3 regions of the Amycolatopsis sp. NPDC104775 genome follow, and region 3 is predicted to be linked to each of the others. Evidence: riboswitches for the same ligand, from Rfam matches in the RefSeq annotation. Region 3 holds a riboswitch; each other region holds the start of a gene.
What was found. A riboswitch is a leader RNA that binds a small molecule or an ion and turns the genes downstream of it on or off. The one in region 3 is predicted to bind S-adenosylmethionine.
Positions count from the first base shown of each region.

Region 1: another riboswitch for S-adenosylmethionine. It lies ahead of ACZ63D_RS17315 (aminotransferase class V-fold PLP-dependent enzyme); the one in region 3 lies ahead of ACZ63D_RS08905 (methionine ABC transporter ATP-binding protein).
Region 2: another riboswitch for S-adenosylmethionine. It lies ahead of thrC (threonine synthase); the one in region 3 lies ahead of ACZ63D_RS08905 (methionine ABC transporter ATP-binding protein).

Region 1 is NZ_JBVJOE010000003.1:688,970-696,770, reverse strand. It holds gene ileS (isoleucine--tRNA ligase) at 1-1,148, shown strand, start outside; gene ACZ63D_RS17335 (amino acid permease) at 1,275-2,666, shown strand; gene ACZ63D_RS17330 (penicillin-binding transpeptidase domain-containing protein) at 2,794-4,395, shown strand; gene ACZ63D_RS17325 (ArsR/SmtB family transcription factor) at 4,436-5,131, shown strand; gene ACZ63D_RS17320 (potassium/proton antiporter) at 5,232-6,710, shown strand; SAM riboswitch class IV at 6,807-6,921, shown strand; gene ACZ63D_RS17315 (aminotransferase class V-fold PLP-dependent enzyme) at 6,962-7,801, shown strand, end outside.
Region 2 is NZ_JBVJOE010000004.1:344,177-351,977, forward strand. It holds gene ACZ63D_RS20050 (ComEA family DNA-binding protein) at 1-730, shown strand, start outside; gene ACZ63D_RS20055 (ComEC/Rec2 family competence protein) at 727-3,105, shown strand; gene thrC (threonine synthase) at 3,130-4,395, opposite strand; SAM riboswitch class I at 4,409-4,542, opposite strand; gene holA (DNA polymerase III subunit delta) at 4,673-5,644, shown strand; gene rpsT (30S ribosomal protein S20) at 5,885-6,145, opposite strand; gene ACZ63D_RS20075 (DMT family transporter) at 6,537-7,397, shown strand; gene ACZ63D_RS20080 (VOC family protein) at 7,420-7,794, shown strand; gene ACZ63D_RS20085 (class I SAM-dependent methyltransferase) at 7,791-7,801, opposite strand, start outside.
Region 3 is NZ_JBVJOE010000002.1:1,848-9,648, reverse strand. It holds gene ACZ63D_RS08925 (fatty acyl-AMP ligase) at 1-304, opposite strand, end outside; gene ACZ63D_RS08920 (ABC-F family ATP-binding cassette domain-containing protein) at 383-2,152, opposite strand; gene ACZ63D_RS08915 (4-(cytidine 5'-diphospho)-2-C-methyl-D-erythritol kinase) at 2,190-3,158, opposite strand; gene ACZ63D_RS08910 (hypothetical protein) at 3,280-3,747, shown strand; gene ACZ63D_RS08905 (methionine ABC transporter ATP-binding protein) at 3,861-4,874, opposite strand; SAM riboswitch class I at 5,090-5,180, opposite strand; gene rsmA (16S rRNA (adenine(1518)-N(6)/adenine(1519)-N(6))-dimethyltransferase RsmA) at 5,747-6,589, opposite strand; gene ACZ63D_RS08895 (transglycosylase family protein) at 6,683-7,801, opposite strand, start outside.

The sequences.
Region 1 (7,801 bases), on a different contig from region 3:
CGGTGCGCCAGGCCGTGCTGCCGCTGTGGAACTCGTACTACTTCCTTGCCCTGTACGCGAACGCCGACGGCAAGCAGGGCCAGTGGCGCACGGATTCGCCGCATCTGCTCGACCGGTACGTGCTCGCCAAGACGCACGAACTCGTCACCGACGTCGAATCCGCGATGGACGGCTACGACATCGCGGGCGCGTGCCAGACCGTGCGGGACTTCCTGGAAGTGCTCACGAACTGGTACGTCCGCCGGTCGCGCGACCGGTTCTGGGCGGGCGAGCAGGACGCGATCGACACGCTGCACACCGTGCTGGAGGTGACCTGCCGGGTCGTCGCGCCGCTGCTGCCGCTCACCACCGAAACGGTGTGGCGCGGGCTGACCGGCGGCCGTTCGGTGCACCTGACCGACTGGCCGAACGCGCTCGACCTGCCCGCCGACGCGGCGCTGGTGACCGCGATGGACAAGGTGCGGCAGGTGGCGTCGTCGGCGCTGGCGCTGCGCAAGGCGAACAAGCTGCGGGTGCGGCTGCCGCTGGCGAAGCTCGTGGTCGCGGCCGAAGACGTCGAACCGCTGCGCGGGTTCACCGAGATCCTGCGGGACGAGGTGAACGTGAAGTCGGTGGAGCTGACCACGGACGTCGCAGCGCACGGCACGTTCGAGGTCGCGGTGAACGCGCGGGCCGCCGGGCCGCGGCTGGGCAAGGCCGTGCAGCAGGTGATCAAGGCGGTCAAGGCGGGCGACTGGACGACGAACGCGGCCGGCGCGGTCGTGGCGGCGGGCGTCGAACTGGCCGAGGGCGAGTACGACCGGCGGCTGGTCGCCTCCGGCGGCGGCGCGGCGGCCGAACTGCCCGGCGGGGCCGGTCTGGTCGTGCTGGACACCGAGGTCACCGAGGACCTGGCCGCCGAGGGCCTGGCCCGCGACCTGGTCCGCGTGGTCCAGCAGGCCCGCCGCGAGGCCGGTCTCGACGTCGGCGACCGGATCTCGCTGACCGTGGACGCCACCGGCGAGGTCACGGCCGCGGTGCGCAAGCACGAGGAGTTCGTGGCGTCCGAAACGCTCGCGACGTCGGTGTCCTACGGCGAGGTGGCCGAGGGCTTCGACGGCACGGTCGGCGAAGGCGTGAAGGTGCGCGTGGCGGTCGCGAAGGCGTGAGCCCGCTCTTGTGACGTTCGTGAGGGGAACCCTGAGGGAATCTGATTCCCTCAGGGTTCCCCTCACGGACCGCTAGGCGCGGGCCTCGGCTCCTGCGCCTGGGGGAGCGTCTGCTAGGGATTTCCCATGACTTCAGAGACCGCCGCCGGACCGGCCGCCGAGGGATTGGCCGCCGGATTGCGCCAGCGGCACCTCGCCATGCTCGCGATGGGCGGCGTGATCGGTTCGGGACTGTTCGTCAGCTCCGGCGTCGGGATCAAGCTCGCCGGGCCCGGCATCGTGCTGTCCTTCGTGCTCGCCGGCACGCTCGCGATGCTGGTCATGCGCATGATGGCGGAAATGGCCGCGGCGATCCCGTCCAGCGGGTCCTTCTCCGTGCACGCCGAGCGCGCGTTCGGGCCGTGGGCCGGGTTCGCCATCGGCTGGCTGTACTGGGCCGCGCTCGTCGTCGTGCTCGCCGTGGAGGCCACCGCGGCCGCCATCATCGTCAACGGCTGGCTGCCCGCTGTTCCGCAGTGGGCGCTTGTGCTGATTTTCATGGCGGTGCTGACCGCGTTCAACTTCACCGCGGTGTCCCGCTTCGGCGAACTCGAATTCTGGCTGGCGCTGATCAAGGTCGCGGCGGTCGTGGGGTTCCTGGTCCTCGGCGTGCTCGCGTTCCTCGGCGTGCTCCCGGGAACGTCCTTCGTCGGCACGGACAATCTGCTCGGCCACGGAGGCCTGCTGCCCCACGGATGGCAGGGCGTCGGCACCGGGCTGCTCGCGGTGGTGTTCACCTTCGGCGGCCTGGAAGTGGTGACCATCGCGGCCGCGGAATCCGACGACCCCGCGCACGCCGTCGGCCGGGCGGTGCGCAACGCGGTGGTGCGGATTTCGGTGTTCTACATCGGTTCCATGCTGGTCATCGTCTCGCTCCTGCCGTGGACGAGCGTGCGGCCGGGGCAGAGCCCGTTCGCCGCGGTGCTCGAGCGGATCGGCATCCCGGCGACCGGGCAGATCATGAACGTGGTCGTGCTGTTCGCCTTGCTGTCCACGCTGAACACCAACATGTACGGCGCGGCCCGCATGCTGTACTCGCTGGCGCGCCGCGGCCACGCCCCGCGCGCACTGACCAAAGTGGACGGAAGCGGCGTGCCCGTTTTCGCCGTCGCCGCCTCGGTGCTGTTCGGTTTCGTCGCCGTGGCGCTGAACGCGCTCTGGCCGGACACCGTTTTCCAGTACCTGCTCAACGCGGTCGGTTCGGTGCTGCTGATCGTGTGGATCCTGGTCGCCTGCACGCAATTGCGCGTGCGCAAGCAGCTGGAACACACCGCGCCGGACCGGCTCACCGTGCGCATGTGGGGCTTCCCGTACCTGACCTGGGCGACGCTGGCCGCGATGGTGGCGATCCTGGTGGTGATGGCGGGCGACCCCGAGGCACGGACCCAGCTGATCAGCTCGGGCGTGCTGGTCGTGGTGCTGGTCGCGGCCGGGATCGCGTGGCAGCGCGCCCGTCGTTCAGCCGACCAAACTGTATAACGGCCTATACGGCGCGGCGTTGATCACGAATCTGTCGCATTCCCCGAGGTAACGCCCGGTTCCGCGCAGCGATGGGCAAGCTGAGCCAGGGACGCGGGCGGACCGCGTGGGCGAGGGGGAGGCGACGGTGAGTCCTGCCGCGAAAAGGGGCGTGCTGATCGGGAGCGCGCTGGCCGTGGTCGCGATCGTGGTGGCAGCGGTCGTGCTGCTCAACGGCGGGGGATCGAAGGCGGCTTCAACGGATTCGGAGACGGCGTCGGCGGCCGCGGAGCCGAGCGATCCGACGTCCGCGGCGCGCGAGTACCTGCTCGCCTTCGCCGGGAAGGACTCCGACGCCGCCAGCAAGGCGACCGACGAACCCCTGGCCGCTTCGACCGCGCTGCAGGACGCGTGGTCGATGCTGCACCCCACGCAGCTGACCGCCAAGCTCGGCGACGTCGGCGCGGCGCAGGGCGACAAGGCCACGGCGGCCTACACGATCACCTGGAACCTCGGCCCCGGCCGCGCCTGGACGTACTCCGGCAGCCTCGGGCTCGTCCAGGCGCAAGGCAAGTGGCGGGTGCACTGGGCGCCGACGGTGCTGCATCCGAAACTGGAAGCGGGACAGCGGCTGGCGCTCGCGTCCTCGGACGTTCCGGCGGTGGTCGACCGCGACGGCAAACCGCTCGTCGTCTCCGGCGGCGGCGGGCTGAAACTGGCTGACGACAAGGCGTTCCCGCTGCTCCGTGCGGTGCTCACCGGGCACGGGCAGGCGTCCGAAGCGTTCGCGGTGCAGCGCGTGGACGCCTCGGGCAAGAGCCTGGAAACGCTGTTCGGCAATCCCGAAGGCGACCGCAAACCGGCCGCTACCGGGCTCAGTCTCGAAACGCAGAAGGCCGCGCAGGCAGCGGTCGACGGGTACCACGGGAAGGCGGTCCTCGTCGCCATTCAGCCGTCCTCGGGCGATGTGCTCGCGGTGGCGCAGAACGGCAGCGTCACCAACGCGTCGTCGGCGTTCAGCGGCCAGTACGCGCCGGGCTCGACGTTCAAGATCGTCACCGCGACCGCGGCTCTGGAAGCCGGGCTGGTCACGCCGGATTCCTCGGTGCCGTGCCCGCTGACCGACCGGATCGGCACCCGCACGCTGTCCAACGAGGGCTTCGACCTCGGCACGACCACGGTGCACAAGGCGTTCGCGAAGTCCTGCAACACCACGTTCGGCCGGCTCGCGTCGCAGCTGCCCGCCGACGGGCTCGCGAAGGCGGCCACCCAGTTCGGCCTCAACGCCGACTTCGCGATCGACGGCCTGTCCACCGAGCTGGGCCGCGTCGATCCGGCGGCGAACGCGGACGAGCAGGTGGAGGACGGCATCGGCCAGGGCAAGGTGCAGGTCAGCCCGATGGGGGCGGCGGTGATGGCGGCGACCGCGGCGTCCGGGCACGCGGTGGTGCCGCGGCTGTGGGCGGACGGCACCAAGACCAACACCGGCTACTCCGCTCCGCCCGGCTCGGTGCTGTCGGCGTTGCGCGGGATGATGCGCGAGGTCGTCACCGGTGGCACGGCCACCGGGCTGGCGCACTCCGGCTCGGTGTTCGGCAAGACCGGCACCGCGCAGTTCGGCGACGGCGCGGAGGCGCACGGCTGGTTCGTCGGCTACCGCGGCGATCTGGCGTTCGCGGTGTTCCTGGAGGGGGCCAACGACTCCAAACCGGCCGTCTCGCTGGGCGCGAAGTTCCTCGACGCGTTGTAGTTCGGCCGCGGCCGAAGCTTCCGCGTTCTACCGTAAGGGCATGGAAACCGTCGGATTGGCCGAAGTCGCCGCCGTGCTGGCGGACCCGAGCCGCGCGACCATGTGCCTCGCGCTGCTCGACGGCCGCGCCTGGACAGTCGGCGAACTGGCGGCCGCGGCGCGGATCGCGGTCTCGACAGCCAGCGAACACGTGACGCGGCTGGCCGACGCCGGTTTCGTCGCGCGGGTGAAGCAGGGCAGGCACGCTTACGTGCGGCTCGCGAATCCGCGGGTCGCAGAACTGATCGAGCATTTGGCGCAGCACGCCGAGCTGAAACGGCCGTCTGGGCTGCGGACTTCGTTGCGGGTGCAGCGATTGTCCTTCGCCCGCAGTTGTTACGACCATCTGGCCGGGACGCTCGGGGTCGCCCTGCGCGACGGGATGGTCGAGCAGGGGCTGATCGACGTGTCGGACGGGCTCGCGCTCACCGACGCCGGACGCGACGTGCTGGCCGGTCTCGAAGTCGTCGTGCCGGACCGGCCGAAGCGGCCGTTGCTGCGCGACTGTCTGGATTGGACAGAGCGGCGCGAGCACCTCGCCGGCGCGGTCCCGGCGGCGGTGCTGGAGCGGGCGGTCGAGGCGGGATGGCTGACGCGGGACTCGCAGCGCGCGATCCGGGTTTTGCCGGGCGCGAGGGGTCCGTTCGCCGCGCTCGGTGTCGATCTCGAGACGGTGAGTGCCGCCGAGGCTTCGTAACACACGTGCGTGGTCCCCCGGACCGGTGGTGCGCGCTCGGGAACCGGACACAGCCTCACTATTCTGGACGCCTGCGGGCGACCGGGAGGGAGGCGGGCGGGTGGACGAGCTTCCCATGGTGCTGGGCGTCGGAGCGCTGGTTCTGGTCGTCTCGGTCGTCGCGGTGCGGGTGTCCATCCGGCTCGGATTCCCGTCGCTGCTGCTGTATCTCGGGATCGGCGTCGTGCTCGGCGAGGCCGGGTTCGGCATCCGCTTCGACAATCCGGCGCTCACGCAGTCGCTCGGGCTCGCCGCGCTCGTCCTGATCCTTACTGAAGGCGGGCTCACCACGCGCTGGTCGGCGGTGAAACCCTCGCTGGGGCCCGGAATCCTGCTGTCCACAGTGGCCGTGGTGATCAGCGTGGCGGTCACCGGCGCGGCGCTGCACTGGCTGCTCGGCCTCGACTGGCGGCTCGCCTTGCTGTGGGGCGCGGTCCTCGCGTCCACCGACGCGGCGGCGGTGTTCTCCGTGCTGCGCACGGCCGGGGTCGGCAAACGGCTCGTCGGATCGCTGGAACTGGAATCCGGGATCAACGACGCGCCCGCCTACATCGCGGTCGTCGTGCTCGCTTCCGGCGAGGCGGTCGACTGGTCGCTGCCGCTGCTGGTGGTCTACGAACTGCTCACCGGTCTCGCGCTCGGTCTCGCGTTCGGCTGGCTGGGCGCGCAGGCCTTGCGCCGGGCCGCGCTTCCGGCGACCGGCCTGTACCCGCTCGCCACGGTCGCGGTGTGCGTGCTCGCCTACTCTTCGGGACAGCTGGCGCACGCTTCCGGCCTGCTCGCCACCTATGTCGCCGGTCTGGTGCTCGGGAATTCCAAGCTGCCGCACCGGTCGGACACGCTCTCGTTCGCCGAAGGGCTCGGCTGGCTCGCGCAGATCGGCTTGTTCGTGCTGCTCGGCTTGTTCGCGTCGCCGACCCGGCTGCTCGAAGCGCTCATCCCCGGTCTGGTGGCGGGCGCTGTGGTGCTGCTGCTCGCGCGGCCGTTGTCGGTCGTCTTGTCGCTGCTGCCGTTCCGATTGCCGTGGCGGGAGCAGGCGTTCCTGTCCTGGGCGGGGTTGCGCGGCGCGGTGCCGATCGTGCTCGCGATGATCCCGCTGTCCGAGGGCGTGCCCGGCGCGCAGCGGCTCGTGGACGCGGTTTTCGTGCTCGTCATCGTGCTCACCGTGCTGCAGGGCGCGACGCTCAGCCCGCTCGCGCGAATCCTCGGACTGGCGAAGGCGTCGCAGGCGCACGAGATCGAGGTCGACTCCGCGCCGCTCGACGAACTCGGTGCGGAACTGCTGCAGGTGCGCATCCAGAAGGGGTCGAAGCTGCACGGCGTGTACCTGTCGGAACTGCGGCTGCCCGCCGGGGCGACAGTCAGCCTCGTGGTCCGTAGCGGGACGGCTTTCACCCCGCAGAAAACCAGCCGTTTGCAGGTCGAAGACCAGCTTCTAGTGGTTACGACCGCGGCCGACCGGGACGCGACCGAACAGCGCATCCGGGCCGTCGACCGGGCCGGCCGCCTCGCCCGCTGGCGCGGGGAATCCGGGGCCTGATCCGTCTGTCCTTTGTGGACATCGCGGGTGACGGCCGTCTCAGATCACGAGACGGGGCTGGTTTCGCCCGCCGGTTTTCCGCTATCGTCTGGTTCAGGTCATGAGTGCCAGCGCGAAGCCCCGGCTTGCTGGCCGGCAACCCTCCTACCGCGGTGGGGTGCCCCGGGTGAGGACCAGGCCGGTCGCGCAGTGCGGCGGGCAAGCGCGGGCCCCTCGCCGGGGGTCCCCCGGAACGCCGAGGAGGCACCGTCATGACTCTCGCACTCGACCGGTCCACGGAAGCTGTCGCCACTGTTCCCGCCGTGCCCGCTGTCGCCGGTGCGACGCTGCGGGTGCCGCTGGTGACCGGCGGCGACATCAGCTACGCCAACCTCGACCACGCGGCGAGCGCGCCCTGTCTCGACGCGGTGCGTTCGGCGGTCGACGAGTTCCTTCCCTGGTACGCCAGCGTGCATCGCGGTGCCGGCTTCGCTTCGCAGGTCTCGACGCGGCTGTACGAGCGGACCCGGGACGTGCTGCGCCGGTTCGTGGACGCTCGCGGCGGCGACTCGGTGATCTTCACCCGCAACACCACTGATGCGTTCAATCTGCTGGCGAAGGCGTTGCCGCGCAAGACTTCCGTGGTGGTTTTCGACAGTGAGCACCACGCCGCGCTGCTGCCGTGGCGCGGGCCGAACGTCCGGCGCGTGCGGCTGCCGCGCACTCGGCTCGCCGCGGTGTCCGTTGTGTACGAAGCACTCGCCGAGTGTCCGCAGGGGCCTCGGCTGGTGGTGGTCGCCGGTGCGTCCAATGTGACCGGCGAGTTGCTGCCGGTGGCGGAGATCGCCGCGGTGGCCCGGAAACATGGGGCGCGGGTAGCGCTGGACGCTGCGCAGCTCGCTCCGCATCGGCGGATTTCGTTGCGGGAACTGGATGTCGACTACGTCGCGCTGTCCGGGCACAAGCTGTACGCGCCGTTCGGGGCGGGGGCGTTGATCGGGCGCAGCGACTGGTTGCGGGCTGCTGAGCCTTATCTGGCCGGTGGGGGCGCGACGAAGCTGGTGACCGAGGAAGCCGTGGTGTGGAACAGCGGCGAGGAACGGCACGAGGCT
Region 2 (7,801 bases), on a different contig from region 3:
GGGCCGGAAACTCCGACTGTCCGCACTCGCCGACAATCCACAGCCGCCGGAAAGCCCATTGCCCGGCGGAAAACTCGTCCGCGGCTGGCTGCCTGAACACACCGGACACCGGCTGGCACGCCGCTGGCTCCCTGGCCCGACTGGCCTGCCTGGCTTCCTGGGCCGCCGGGGAATGATCTTCGCCCTGGCCTTGCTGGCAGCCACCGCTGTCATAGCCGGAGGCCTGGCGATCTTCGGCCGCGCACCCGCCGCCGAGATCGCCCCGCCGCTCCCGGCCGCCCGGGCGCAAGTGCCGCACGCGTCGAAAGCCACCGAAAACCTGGTCGTCAGCGTGATCGGCCACGTGCGTTCGCCAGGGCTCGTCACCGTGCCGCCGGGTTCCCGCGTCGCCGACGCCCTCCGCGCGGCCGGCGGCACCGACCCCGGCGTCGACCTGACCGCACTGAACCTGGCCCGCAAACTCACCGACGGCGAGCAACTGGCAGTCGGCGTCCCCGCCGCCCCGGCGGCACCGGCCGGATCAGGAGCCGCGGCCAGCAAAATCGACCTCAACTCCGCGACCGCCGAACAACTCGACAGCCTCCCGGGCGTCGGCGAGGTCACCGCTCGGCGCATCACCGACTGGCGCACCCAGCACGGCGGATTCTCCAGCGTCGAACAACTCCGCGACGTCGACGGAATCGGTCAGAGCAAATTCGAGAAGCTCCGCGAGCAGGTGACTGTCGGATGAAACTGGACACCGAGGAAAAGCCGCGGCGTGACCACGATTTCCGCCTCGTCCCCGCTGCGGTCGCCGGATGGGCGGCCACTCTCGCCGGACTGCAACTCGGCTGGTGGGTCGCGACCGTGCTCGGCACCGCAGCGGTCATCGGCGGCGCAGTGCTTCTAGCGCGGGGCCGTTCCCAATATGTAGGTGTCGGGGGAGCGCTGCTACTAGCGGGGCTCGTCGCCGCGGTGCCGACTGCTCTGCGCATTCACGACGCGGCATCCGACCCGCTGGGTGCCGCTGCCGCACGCGGCGGCACAGCGACGCTCCGGGTGGAAATCAGCGAGCGCCCGCGGCCGATTCACCAAGCTGGCTACGCCGATCAGCAGGCAGGCACGCGATCCGTGGCCATTCCTGCTCGAGTCACCATGGCCACAGTGGACGGTCGGCGGGTCGAATCGACTGGCCGGGTGCTGTTGCTGGCACCGGTCGCGGGATGGAGCGGCTTGCTGCCCGGCCAGGAAGCAACGACCTCCGGCCGCCTCCTGCCCGCGCGCGGCGGCGAGCTGACCGCCGCGGTGCTCTCCGTCCGTTCCGCACCAGCCGACATCGGGCGAGCACCGTGGTGGCAACAGGCCGCCGGGGCCCTGCGCAACAGCTTGCATTCACTGTGCGCGGTCCTGCCGGAGGAACCAGCGGGTCTCTTGCCCGGACTGGTGCTGGGCGATACGAGTGCGTTGCCGCAACGGGTCGAGGGCGAGTTCAAGGCTTCCGGGCTCACTCACTTGATGGCGGTGAGCGGCGGGAATCTCGTCATCATCGGCGGAGCCGTCCTGTTGCTGTGCCGATTGGTCCGAGCGGGTCCGAGGTCGTCCGCAACGGCGGCCGGAGCCTGCCTGGCGGGATTCCTCGTCCTGGTGGGACCCGAGCCCAGCGTGGTGCGTGCTGGCGTCATGGGCGGCATCGGGTTGCTCGCGCTGGCCCTCGGACGGCGTGGCTCGGCGTTGCCCGCCTTGGCGTTCGCGGTGTGCGTGCTGGTGGCGTGGGATCCGACGATGGCGGGAAATTTCGGCTTCGCGCTCTCGGTGCTGGCGACGGCGGGCCTGGTTCTGCTCGCGCCGCGCTGGGCGGATTCGTTGACCCGAAGGGGAGTTCCGCCCGGCTACGCCGAAGGTCTCGCCGTGCCGCTGGCCGCCTTCGTGGTCACCGCTCCAGTCATCGCCGGTATGGCGGGGACGGTAAGCCTGGTCTCAGTCGTCACCAATGTCCTTGCGGCACCAGTGGTCGCGCCGGTCACTGTGCTGGGCGTGCTCACGACAGTCGTCGGGCCGTGGTGGGCAGGCGCGGGACAGGTGCTGATCCATATGGCAGATCCGGAAGCACGATGGCTGATCACCGTCGCCCGGCATGGTGCGAGAGCGCCTGGTGCGGTGCTGTCCTGGCCGGGTGGCTGGTGGGGCGGCTTGTGCGCGGCGGCCTTGCTGGTCGTTGTCGTGGTAGCCGCACGATTTCGGCGGCTCCGGCTGCTGGTGGCGATCGGACTTGTCGTCGTGCTGCTGACGGTCGTGCCAGCCAAAGTCCTGGCGCCTGGCTGGCCGCCGGACGGCTGGGCGATGGTGGAATGCGATGTCGGACAAGGAGATGCGGTCGTCTTGGCCACCGCCGAGCCGGGCCGCGCCGTGGTCGTCGACACCGGGCCGGAACCAGGGCCGGTCGACGAATGCCTGCGCAGGCTGGGCGTCGAACGGGTGCCGTTGCTCGTGCTGAGCCACCTGCACGCGGACCACATCGGCGGTCTCGCCTCGGTGTTCGACGGACGGGCCGTCGGTGCGATCGCGGTAGGGCCGGGGCGGGCGCCCGCGTGGGCGTGGCAGTCGGTTTCCGGCGAGGCGCAGCGTCGTGGCGTGCCGTTGGCGCAGCTGAGCGAGGGTCAACGGCTGGAATGGCCGGGGCTGTCGCTGGAGGTGCTCGGTCCGCGCTACGCCACCACTCGCGCACCGGCGTTGCAGGACGGCACGATGATCAACAACAGTTCGGTGGTGCTGCGCGCCGAAACCTCGGCTGGCCGGGTTTTGCTGACTGGGGACGTGGAACTGGCCGCGCAGGCGGATCTGCTGGCCGAGGGCGTCGACCTGCGGGCGGACGTCCTGAAAGTGCCGCATCACGGATCGAGGTATTCGCTGCCGCAGTTTCTCGCGGCGGTACGACCGCGCACGGCGCTGATCAGTGTCGGCGCGGGCAACGGATACGGACACCCGAGCAAGTCCACAGTGGACGTTCTCGGCACGATGGGAGCACTGGTCACCCGGACCGACGAGGACGGGGACACCGCCGTCCTGCCCGGCGGGAGCGGACCCGCGATCGCGCGCCGGGGCGAGCCGCGGGGTCCGCCGCGGTAGGGCAGCGGACCCCGGGCCGGTGCGTCAGTAGCCGAGCGCCTTGGCGACTGCTTCGGCGGACGGCGGCACGGTGGCCTTCGGGCCGATGTGGTTCTCGACCGCGTCGAGGGTCTTGAGGCCGTCGCCGGTGATGAGGAGGACGGTTTCGGCTTCCGGGTCGAGCTTGCCGGTCTCGACGAGCTTCTTCGCGGTCGCCACGGTGACGCCGCCCGCGGTCTCGGTGAAGATGCCTTCGGTGCGCGCGAGCAGCCGGATGCCTTCGACGACCTCTTCGTCGGTGACGTCCTCGATCGCGCCGCCGGTGCGGTTGACCACGTCGAGCACGTACGGGCCGTCGGCCGGGTTGCCGATCGCGAGCGAGCGGGCGATGGTGTCCGGCTTCACCGGCTGGACCACGTCGTGGCCGTTGCGGTACGCGGTGGAAACCGGCGAGCAGCCAGTGGCCTGCGCGCCGAACACCTTGTACGGGCTGGCGTCCACGAGACCGAGCTGGCCCAGTTCGCGGAAACCCTTGTCCACCTTGGTGAGCTGGGAACCGGAGGCGATCGGCACGACGATCTGCTCGGGGAGGCGCCAGCCGAGCTGCTCGGCGACCTCGTAGGCGAGCGTCTTCGAGCCCTCGGAGTAGTAGGGGCGGACGTTGACGTTGACGAACGCCCACTTCGGGTGCTCGGCGGCCAGTTCGGTGGCGAGCCGGTTCACGTCGTCGTAGTTGCCGTCGACGGCGATCAGGTCGCCGTCGTAGACCGCGGTGGTGAGGATCTTCGCGCGCTCGAGGCTCTTCGGGATCAGCACGACCGACCTCCAGCCCGCGCGAGCCGCCGCGGCGGCGGTCGCGTTGGCCAGGTTGCCGGTCGAGGGACACGCGAGGACCTCGAAGCCGAACTCGCGGGCGGCCGCGAGCGCGACGGCGACCACGCGGTCCTTGAACGAGTGCGTCGGGTTGCCGGTGTCGTCCTTGACCCACAGGCTCTTGAGGCCGAGCTCCTTGGCGAGCCGGTCGGCGCGCACGAGCCGGGTGCAGCCCGGTTCGGTGTTCGGGGTCTCCTCGACGGTCGAGGGGACGGGAAGGAGTTTCTTGTAGCGCCAGATGTTGCGCGGCCCCGCCTCGATGTCCTCGCGGCGGACGCGGCCGAAGTCGTAGGCGACCTCGAGCGGCGAGAAGTCTTCGGCGGAGACGAATTCCGGAGCGAGCGGCTGCCGGTGCCCTTCTTCCTTCGACACCAGTTCGACGGCCGGACCGAGGTCGAGCGTCTTGTTGGCGGAGGTGGCGGTGAGGGCTGCAGTCATCGCGAGGTTCCTTTCCTCATCTGCCCCGCCGAAGCGGGCCGGAATTGGCACCGTGGTCGTCAGCTACCCCGCGATCGCGGGATGACAGGCTGTACGCCGGTTGCCGGGGCTTCGTCGGGCCGTTCCCTCTGCCCCTCTGGATGAGCGGTATTCGGTTGTCGGAGCGCCGGGGGCGCGTCCTCGGCTACACCGTACGACATCGCGATCACCTCGTGCCACGGAGGCGGCCCACATCACCGGAGCGGACGGCAAGGCGGCCGGGTGAGAAGATGGCCGGGTGACCACCGCACCCGCGCCGCTGCACCTCGTCACGGGCGAGGAAGAACTGCTCATCGAACGGGCTGTGCGAGCTTCCCTCGACGCGGCCAAGGCCGCGGACCCGACGGCCGACCTCACGCGGACGCGGGTGTCCGATCTCACACCCCCCCTGCTGGCCGAGCTGGTCAGCCCGTCTTTGTTCGCCGAGGGGCGCGTGATCGTGCTGGAGTCGGCGCAGGACATCTCGCAGGAGCTGTCCGACGCGGTGCTGGCGTACGCGAAGGCGCCGGCCGACGGCATCGTCCTCGTGGTCGTGCACAGCGGCGGCGGGCGGAGCAAGGCCGCCAAGGCGCTGCCGGGCGCGTTGAAAAAAGCGGGCGCGGAAATCACTGAATGCCCGAAGCTCACCAAACCCGCCGAGCGCGAGGCGTTCGTCCGCAACGAGGTTCGCCGGGTGGGCGGCAAGATCGACGCCGGGGGCCTGATGGCGCTGCTCGACTCGGTCGGCTCGGATTTGCGCGAACTGTCCTCGGCGGCGACGCAGCTGGTCGCCGACACCGGGGGAGTCGTCGACGAGCAGGCGGTCCGCCGCTACCACACCGGCCGCGCCGACGTGACCGGCTTCGCGGTCGCGGAGAAGGCTGTCGCGGGGGACCGGGCCGCCGCGATGGAATCGCTGCAATGGGCGATGCAGCTGGGCGTTCCGCACGTCCTCGTGGCCGACGCGCTCGCCGACGCGGTCCGCACGATCGCCCGCGTGTCCGCGGCCGGACGCGGCAACCCGAACCAGATGGCGGGCGAACTGGGCATGCCGCCGTGGAAGATCCGCAAGGCGCAGGGCCAGTCCCGCGGCTGGGGCCAGGACGGCCTGGCGACCGCGATGCGGGTCGTCGCGCGGCTGAACGCCGAGGTCAAGGGCGCGGCGGCGGATGCGAACTACGCCCTGCAGCGCGCGGTCCTCGACGTGGTCGCGGCCAAGGGAGACCGCTGACGCCCGCCCCGGCGAGGGGGAGGCATCGACCGCGGCCGTCGTCGCTGGCGAGTGGAGATCGCTGACGCCCCGGCAAGGGGATCGCCTCAACCAAGGCCGTCGCTGGCGAGCGGAGATCGCTGACGTCAAGCGAGGGGACGCCTCAACCGGGGCCGTCCCCGCTGGCCAGCGGGCACAACTGCGCAAGGCACGGAAAAGGCCCGGCAGCCGAAGCCGCCGGGCCTTCTCGAAAGACTGCGCTCAGAGCTGGTTCGCGCGCTTCGCGAGAGCCGACTTCTTGTTCGCGGCCTGGTTGGCGTGGATGACGCCCTTGGTGACGGCCTTGTCGAGCTTGCGAGCGGCGTCGCGCTGCAGTTCGAGGGCCTTGTCCTTGTCACCTGCTTCGGCGGCCTCGCGGAACTTGCGGATCGCGGTCTTCACCGAGGACCGGATCGCCAGGTTGCGCTGCCGCGCCTTCTCGTTCGTCGTGATGCGCTTGACCTGCGACTTGATGTTGGCCATGGAGGCGTTCCTCTTTCACTCGGTGAAGGTCGCTGCCGCGTTCGCGTGGCTCCAGGCCGACCCCGAGGGATCAGCCGGGTTTCCTCCCTGACGGAATGCCGCACGGCAACAGTCGAAAATCTTAACAGCCCTGCTCGCGGCCCCGGCGCGGGCCCCGGAGCCGGCAATCGCGCGGCATCCCGGCTCCGGCTCGGTTACGGTGGGCTCTGGTAGTGCCTAGGGTTCCGTCGCCTGCCCGTGGTCCCGCAGCGCGGGTCGCGAAGACAACGAGGGCGGGCGGGTCTGGTCCGAGCGGCACCTTCGGCGGGAAAAGGCCCTGCCGTTCATCTGACGGGACAAAAGCCTGGAGGACCCGGTCTTCGGCGTGCGCCGAAAACCTGAAAGGGTCCGGATGAACACCACTGCCCTCGCCATGGTCCTCGTCGCCGCGGTCGTGCACGCCGTGTGGAACCTCGCCGCCAAACGGGTTTCCGGCGGCCCGCGGTTCGTCTGGCTGTACTACACGGTTTCCGCGGCGGCGATGCTCCCGGTGATCGCGGTCGCGCTGGCCGTCGAACCGGAACGTCCACAGTGGACTTGGCTGCTCGCCGCCGCGGGCACCGCGGTCCTGCACGTGGCGTACGGGACCGTGCTGCAGCGGGGCTACGAGGTCGGCGACCTGTCGATCGTCTACCCGCTGGCCCGCGGCACCGGACCGCTGGTGTCGGTGCTCGTGGCGGTCCTGGTCCTGGGCGAACGGCCCGGCGTGCTCGGGCTGATCGGGGCCTTTCTTGTTGTCGCTGGCGTACTGGTGATCAGCCTCGGCGGCAGCACCGGCGACGGCCGAGCTCGCCGCGCCGGGGTTTTCTACGGCGTCGCCACCGGCGTGGTCATCGCGGCTTACACGCTCTGGGACGCGCACTCGGTCACGTCGCTCGGCGTGCCTCCGCTCGTCTACTTCGGCGGCGGCGCGATCGGCCAGAGCATCCTGCTCGCGCCGACCGCCGTCCGCGGCCGGTCCGAGATCAAACGGCTGTGGCGCGATCACCGGCGCGAGGTGCTGATCGTCGGGCTCGCCTCGCCGGCCAGCTACTTGCTGGTCCTCTACGCCCTGCGGATCGCGCCGGTCAGTCTCGTCGCTCCGGCGCGCGAGCTGTCGATCGTCTTCGGCGGGGTCGCCGCCTGGCTCGTGCTCCGCGAGCGCAACGCGGTCCGCAGGCTCGCCGGATCACTGGTGGTGCTGGCCGGGATCGCCGCGATTGCGGTCTCCTGAGCGGCTCAGGTAGGCAAGACGCATGCACGTACTGAGCAGCCGGGTGCTGATCCACCCCCGCGACCACGAGGTGTCCACCGCGTTCTACCGCGACGTCCTCGGTCTCGCGATCGAGCGCGAATTCCCTGGCGGCACGCGGTTTTTCGCCGGCGGGGGCTCGATCGAGGTGGTCGGGACGGGCGAGGCCGGGCCCGGTCCGGACGTCAATCTGTTCCTGCAGGTCCGCGATCTCCCGGCGACCCTGGCCGAACTGGCCGGACGCGGGGTCGAGCCGGTGCGGGAGGCCCGTCGCGAGCCGTGGGGCACCGACGAGGCGTGGATCGCCGACCCGGACGGGCTGCGGATCGTCCTCGTCGAGGTCCCGGAGGACCACCCGTTGCGCCGCGACCAGCGCTAGCCCGGTT
Region 3 (7,801 bases):
TGTCCTCGGCCCATTCGGCGAGGTCGGTGCGCGGCGTCGGCTGGTGCAGCATCGTCACGCTGCCGCCGGTGAGCCACACCGCCTGCACAGTCGGCGCGATGAGCACCGGTGCGGCAGCTAGCACCGCCACCGCGCTCCCGGGCGCCAGTCCCCCGTTGACCAGCCCGCCCGCGATCCGGCGCGCTTCGTCGTGCACCTGCGCCCAGGTCCGGCGCACCGGCTCCTTGGGCTCGCCGGTCACCATGCCGCGCCGTTGCCCCCGGTCCGCCGCAGTCCCGACGAGTGTGTCCACAAACCGACTCATGTGCGTCAGATTACTGTCCGGTTTTTCCGGCGTCGCCGCGGCGGCGTGAACAGCCGATGACCGGTGCCGGACGCGGCGTCACTCGGCGAGTTCGGAGGTCTCCAGCCACCGCGCCTCGACGTCGTCCTTCTCCGCCAGGACGGCTTTCAGCTCGGTGTTGAGCTCGATCAGCTTCTCCGGATCGGTCGCCGCCTCCGCGAGTGCCGAGTGCAGCTTCTCCTCCCGTTTCGCGAGCTGGTCCAGTTTCCGTTCCAAGCGGCCCAATTCCTTTTGCGCCGCACGGGTTTCCGCCGCGCTGCGCTTGGCCTCGGTCTTCTCCGCCGGGGGTGCCTCGCGCCGCGGCGCGGCCTCCTTCGCGCGGGCGCGGCGCTGCAGGTACTCCTCGATCCCGCCCGGCAGGTGAGTGACCTTGCCGTCGCCGAGAAGCGCGTACGTGGCGTCGCAGACCCGCTCGACCAGGTACCGGTCGTGCGAGACCACCACCATCGTGCCCGGCCAGCCGTCGAGCAGGTCTTCGAGCTGCTGCAGGGTGTCGATGTCCAGGTCGTTCGTCGGTTCGTCCAGCAGCAGCACGTTCGGCTCGGCCATCAGCAGGCGGCACAGCTGCAGCCGGCGGCGTTCGCCACCGGAGAGGTCGCCGACCGGCGTCCACTGCCGTGCGGCGGGGAAGCCGAGCTTCTCCCCGAGCTGCGAGGCGGTCATCTCCTGCTTGCCGAACACGACGCGGCCGGAAATCTGCTCGATCGCTTGCAGCACCCGGAGATCGCCGGGCAGGTCGTCGAGTTCCTGGCGCAGGTGCGCGAGCGCGACCGTCTTGCCCTGCACCCGGCGTCCGGTGGACGATTCGACATCACCGCCGAGCAGTTTCAGCAGCGTGGTCTTGCCGGAGCCGTTCACGCCGACGAGACCGATCCGGTCGCCCGGGCCGATCCGCCACGTGACGTGGTCGAGCAGCGTCCGGTCGCCGACTGCGAGCGAAACGTCTTCCAGCTCCAGCACCGTCTTGCCGAGCCGGCGTTTCGCGAACGCCATCAGCTCCACGGAATCGCGCGGCGGCGGCACGTCGGCGATCAGCGCTTCGGCGGCCTCGACGCGGTAGCGCGGCTTCGAGGAACGCGCCTGCGGACCGCGCCGCAGCCACGCCAATTCCTTGCGCGCCAGGTTCTGCCGCTTCTCCTCCGCGGTCGCGGCGAGGCGGGCGCGTTCGGCGCGCGCGAAAATCCAGTCGGCGTAACCGCCTTCGTACTGCTCGACCCGGCCGTTCGCGACCTCCCAGGTGAGGCTCGCGACGGTGTCGAGGAACCACCGGTCGTGGGTCACGACCACGACCGCGATCCGGCGGCCCAGCAGATGATCGGCGAGCCAGCGGACGCCTTCGACGTCAAGGTGGTTAGTGGGCTCGTCCAGGACCACCAGGTCCAGTTCACCGGTCAGCGCGGCGGCCAGCGCGACGCGGCGGCGTTCGCCACCGGACAGGTTCGCGGTCGGGGTGTCGAGGCCGATCGCGGTGATGCCGAGACCGTCCACAATAGACCGGACGCGGGCGTCGGCGGCCCATTCGTGCTCGGCTCCGTAGCGCTCCAGCACCACATCGCCGACCGTGCTGCCGGTCGGCAGTTCGGTGCGCTGGGTGACGACGGCCATCCGCAGGCCGCGCACCTGGCTCACCCGGCCGGAATCCGGCTCGCTCAGTCCGGAAAGGACTTCGAGCAGCGTGGTCTTGCCGCCGCCGTTGAGCCCGACGACGCCGATCCGCTGCCCCTCGGCGACGCCGAGGGAAACGTTGTCCAGCAACGGCTTCACGCCGTAGGACTTGCTCACCGATTCCAGGTTGACCAGGTTGGCCATCCGGATCCTTTCCACTGTGGACTATTGAGACGAAGTTTCACGCGTGCACGCGCGGCGGGGCGTTGCGCGGCGCGTCGTCGCCGCCGACCACCCGCGCGCCGGGCACCGGGCCGTGCGCGACCCGCACCGTCCGGCACACTCCCGCGCCGGACAGCTCAGCGGCCACCTCGACCGCGGTTTCCGCGTCGGAGCACAGGAACGCGCACGTCGGCCCGGAGCCGGACACGCATCCGGCCAGGGCACCCGCGTTCACCCCGGCGCGCAGCGTGCGGCGCAGACCAGGCCGCAGCGACACCGCGGCCGCTTGCAAATCATTGCCCAGCAACAGGGCGAGCTGGCGAGGATCCCCCGACGCGAGCGCTTCCACGACCGGCGTGTGCGACCCGATCCGCGGCGGTTTGCCGTCCGCGCGCAACCGGTCGAGTTCGCCGAACACCTTGGGCGTGGACAGGCCTTCCTCGTCGAAGGCCAGCACCCAATGGAACGTATGCCGGGCGAGCACCGGCACGAGCTGCTCGCCGCGGCCGGTGCCGAGCGCGGTGCCGCCATACAGCGCGAAGGGCACGTCGCTGCCGAGGCGTCCGGCGATGGTGGCCAGCTCGTCACGCGTGATGTCGAGCTTCCACAGCGACGAAAGCCCGACCAGCGCCGCCGCCGCGTCCGCGCTCCCGCCCGCCATGCCGCCCGCGACTGGAATGCCCTTGCGCAGCACGATTCGCACCTTCGGCATCTCGGCGTCCGGTCGTCCGGCGTAGGCAGCCAGCTCGCGCGCCGCGCGCCAGGCGAGGTTGGCGCCGTCGGTGGGCACGGTGCGCTCCCCCTCGCCGTACACCTCGAGCCCAGGCTCGTCGGTGGCCGCGACGGTCACCTCGTCGGTGAGCGAAAGCGCCTGGAAGACGGTGACCAGCTCGTGGAATCCGTCCGCCCGCAGGTCGCCGACGGCCAGGTGCAGGTTGACCTTGGCCGGGACCCGGACGGTGACTGGTGGTGGAACGACGGCGAGCACCCGTCCAGCCTACGTGGCTGCCGCGGACCAGGTCCCGCCAGGAGAAAACGTTGGCACGGAAGTTCCCCCAGTCGTCGTTCCGGATTGGCCAGACGGGCTAATTTGGAATTACTTTGTAACTATGCGCCCGCCCGAGGTCAACCTGTCCGAGCTGTCCCTGCACCCGCGCCGGGTCACCGACCAGCTCGAACGTTCGCCGAGCCGGGCGGTCCGGATTCGCCGCCGGGAGAAGGACAAGCCGGACCTGGTGCTGCTCACCGCCGAGCGCGCCGAGCAGTCGGCAGCTGGTTTTTCCGTAGCCGTCACGCTTCTCGCGGAGTTGATGCGCCGCGGCTCCGAGTCGGTCGCGCTGGCCGCCGAGGCCCTGCCCGCCGCGTTCCCGTGGGCGCGATACCTGTCCCCGGAAGAGGTGCGGACGCTCGTCGGCGAACTGGTCGAAACCCTGGAGCGAGCCGATTCCCTGGGCAACCCGGTGCCGTTCGCCACCCTCGTGGCGAAGTGGAAGCAGATCGCCGAGGCGCACGTGGATCCGGCAGTGGCGGAGATCCTGCGCCGGAACGACCACAATGGACAGACTTCAGGACACTAGTCCTAAAGCTTTGACCGAGTGACCTGATTTCTCGGGCACCGCGTCCCGCGGAGACGGCGAGGGCCGCCCCAACCGAATGGGACGGCCCTCGAAAACGGTTCAGCGAAAGGAACTCAGGCAGCGACGACGCTCTGCGGACCGCGAGCCGGCTGGCTCACGTGCGCGCCCCGGTCGGAGATCCAGGACAGCGCGGCGTCGGCCCGCTCGCCGCGGACGCCGAGGCGGAACCGGGCGATCGGGGTGTCCCCGATGCGGGTGAGGCCGCCGCCGATGGTGGCGAGTTCCACGTCGAAGCGGCTGGCCGCCTCGGGCAGCAGGGCGCCCACCGACGCGAAACCGATCAGCACGACGTCGACCGCGCGGTCGTACTTCGCGGACTGGGCGCGCGAGGTCTCGATCGACGGCAGCACCGCCTGCGCGGTCCAGCTGTCCGGCGTCGAAATCAGGTCGAGCACCGTGCCGCGCTCGACGATCGCGCCGTTGTCGAGCACCGCGACGTCGTCGCAGACCCGGCGGACGACGTCCGCGTCCGGCGTGGTGACGACGACCGTCACGCCCAGCTCGGCCCGCGCCCGGTCGAGCACGGCGAGCACCGCGCCGGCGTCCTCGGCCGCGACCCCGGCGGTCGGGTCGTCGGCGAGCAGCACGGCCGGTCCGGCGGCGAGCGCCTTGGCGACCGCGACCCGGCGGAGCTGGCCGTCGGTGAGTTCTTCCGGCTTCTGCGCGGCGCGGGCGGTGAGGCCGACCAGGTCGAGCAGCGAGCCGACCCGGCTGCGGCGCTGCGGGCCGTCGACGCCGAGCTGCTCCAGCGGGCTGGCGATGTTGCCGGCGATGGTGCGCTCGGCGATCAGCTCCGGCTTGGTCCCGACGACGCCCAGCTGGCGGCGGATCTCCCGCAGCCGCTTGCCGTCGAGCGTCGCGGTGTTGAGGCCGTCGAGCCGCACGACCCCGCGGTCGGGACGCTCCTGCAGCGCGATGCAGCGGGCGAGGGTCGACTTGCCGGAACCGGACGGGCCGACGATTCCGAACAGCGAACCGGCCTGCACGTCAACGCTCACATCGCGCAGCGCGGCGACACGATTTCCGTGGAAGGGAAAGGACTTGGACACGTTTTCGACAGTGATCACGAAAGGGCTCCAGGCAAACGAGGCGCAGCGCCGATTCCGGGCGCGCCAGGCGTCATCGAATTACCGTCCACAGTGGACGGCGCAAGAAACTGCGGAAAAAACGATCAGGCGATGACCATGGAGCGTCGACACGCACATACCGAGCGGCGACCTTCGTCGACTACGCGCCGGCGGGTCAGCAGGAGCGGGCGGGTGACCCTCTTCATCGAAAACAGCCTCCATCGGTCCTGGCGGTAGCACCTGCCCTGCGGAGGGTGGTTGCTGCGACTTCGGCGAGCCAGGTCTCTCAGTCGCTCGGGATGGACGCTTGTGAGTAAAGCCGATCCCATTGGCTGAACGCAAGCGCGTTGGTGCAGATCACACGTCTGGAGGTGCCCGCATACCGGAACGCGGCGTCCAGGATCCGCGACCCCGGTACTTCGGTCGCCGAACAGTGCCTCGACCTGGGAACTAGACGCGAAGGACACCGGCGGCGAACACGTTCGTTCCACTGTGGACGATCAAGGATCTTTGTGGAACAAGAGTTTTCCCGTTGTCAAGTTGGGGCGGCTACCGAGGCCGGACTCGCGTGCGGCAGCGTCCGCGACGGGGTGGAGATTGTCCGCTGAGCGAAGCACCTTCGGTTGGCGCAGCCGAACAATCCAGGCCGCGGAGCAATCCGGCTCCCCCGAATGCCGAGCCGCTCACCACGCGGATACGACCGCCTCAACCGCACTCACGCGATGACCGAGAGTAGCCAGCTGGCCGGGAATGCCCACGATCAGCGACCGCGCAAGATCATCGACCGAATCGACGAAACTAGTGCGCCACAGTCGGAATACCCGGCACACCGCCGCCGTTGGACGTCGCAAAGCGAGTGCCGCGGGAGGGGGTCAGGTTCCGGCAGCCGCGATCCGCGCGAACGCGTGCACGTCCAACTGCTCCCCACGCGTCTTCGGGTCGATCCCCGCCTCGGCGAGCAATTCACCAGCCCGCTCGGCCGAGCCGGCCCATCCCGCCAGCGCCGCCCGCAAAGTCTTGCGCCGCTGCGAGAACGCCGCGTCCACGACGGAGAACAACCGCGCCCGATCCACCCCGGACACCGGGTCAGTCCGGGTGAACGACACCAGCGCGGAATCGACGTTCGGCACCGGCCAGAACACCGCGCGCGGCACCGCGGCCACCTTCCGTGCCGGGCCATACCAGGCGAGTTTCACACTCGGCACGCCGTATGTGCGGCTGCCCGGCCCGGCCGCCATCCGGTCGGCGACCTCGGTCTGGACCATTACGAGCCCACTGCGCAGCGACGGCAGCTCGGCCAGCAGGTGCAGCACCACCGGCACCGCGACGTTGTACGGCAGGTTCGCCACGATCGACACCGGCTCAGCCGGGAGGTCGGCGGCCCGCACCCGCAGCGCGTCGGCTCCGACGACAGTCAGCCGATCCGCTGCCTCCGGCGCGCGCTCAGCCACCGTGCGCGGCAGGCGGGCGGCCAGCACCGGATCGATCTCCACGGCGACGACCTGAGCGCCCGCGGCGAGCAGCCCCAGCGTCAGCGACCCGAGTCCGGGCCCGACCTCCAGCACCACGTCCCCCGGTGCCACGCCGCCGAGCTCGACGATGCGGCGGACCGTGTTGGGGTCGTGCACGAAGTTCTGCCCGAGCTTCTTCGTGGGCCGGACGTCGAGTTCGTCGGCCAGCCCGCGGATTTCGGCAGGCCCCAGCAGTTCCACCACCGCACGAGCCTACCCAGCGCCGCGCGGCGCACGAAAAACAGGCGGCCGGGAGCGCGAGGCTCCCGGCCGCCTGCCGGACATCTCTGGTGGGGCTCAGGCCTTGTAGCCGCAACCCCAGGCGCTGTAGCCGCCGCGGGCGTCGCGCACCTTCTCGGCGATCGCGATCTGCTGCTCCCGGGTGGCCTTGTCGGCCGTGGGGGCGTACTGGCCGCCGCCGTAGGCGTTCCACGTCTGACGGTCGAACTGGAGGCCGCCGTAGTAGCCGTTGCCGGTGTTGATGGACCAGTTGCCGCCCGACTCGCACTGCGCGATCCGGTCCCACACGCCGGTGTCGCCGATCGCCGGCGCCGGCGGCTTCTTGGTGCCGACCTTGATGATCTTGGCCTTGGCCTCGACGAGAACCTTCTCCGAGACCTGCTCGCGCGAGATCTCCTCGCCGTTTTTCTTGGTGACCTTGTAGGTCACGAGCTTCTTGCCCGGCGTGCCCGGGTCGTCGACGCTCTGCTGGCCCTGCAGCTGCGTCGGGTCGTCGACCTTCTGCACCTCGGGGTCGATGGTCTCTTCCTGGTTGACCATCGAGACGCCCATGCGGCTGACGTGGACCTCGGCGCCGTTCTTGAGGCTGACGTCGAGTCCGCCGTCGACCGCGTCGTCCGGACCGAGGTTCAGCTTGAGGTCGGAGACGAGCTCCTTAGTGGTCACCGCGTTGGTGTTCACCTGGCGGGGCGCGTTGGTGCCGTCGAAAAGCGTGATGTGCTTGAGAGTCTTGACCTGGACGGTGGAGCCCTCGAGCGGAAGTTCGCCGGACGACGGCATCGACGTCCACGCGCCCTGGGAAAGCATGCTGCCCATGCCGAGCTGGTTCATCGCCTCGCCGAGCGTGGTCGCCCGGACCCAGGAGGGCCGCGACACGCCGTCCACGAAGAGGTTCAGCTGACGGCCGCGCTCGAGCTTGATGACGCCGCCGTCGCCGACCGCCGCCTGCGGCGAGGGCGAAAGCGCGTCGTGCTCGCCGACCGACAGGCCCGCGTCCTTGAGCACCTCGCCGACGGTGCCGCCATAGCTGTGCACGGTCTGCTGGTGGCCGTCGACGTCGACGGTGATGCTCTTGTTCATCGCGAGCGCCGCCGCGCCGCCACCGCCGACGGTGACCAGCAGCGAGAGCACGGCGCCCTTGAGGAAGCGGCGCTTCCAGGTCTTGGTCGCCTCGCG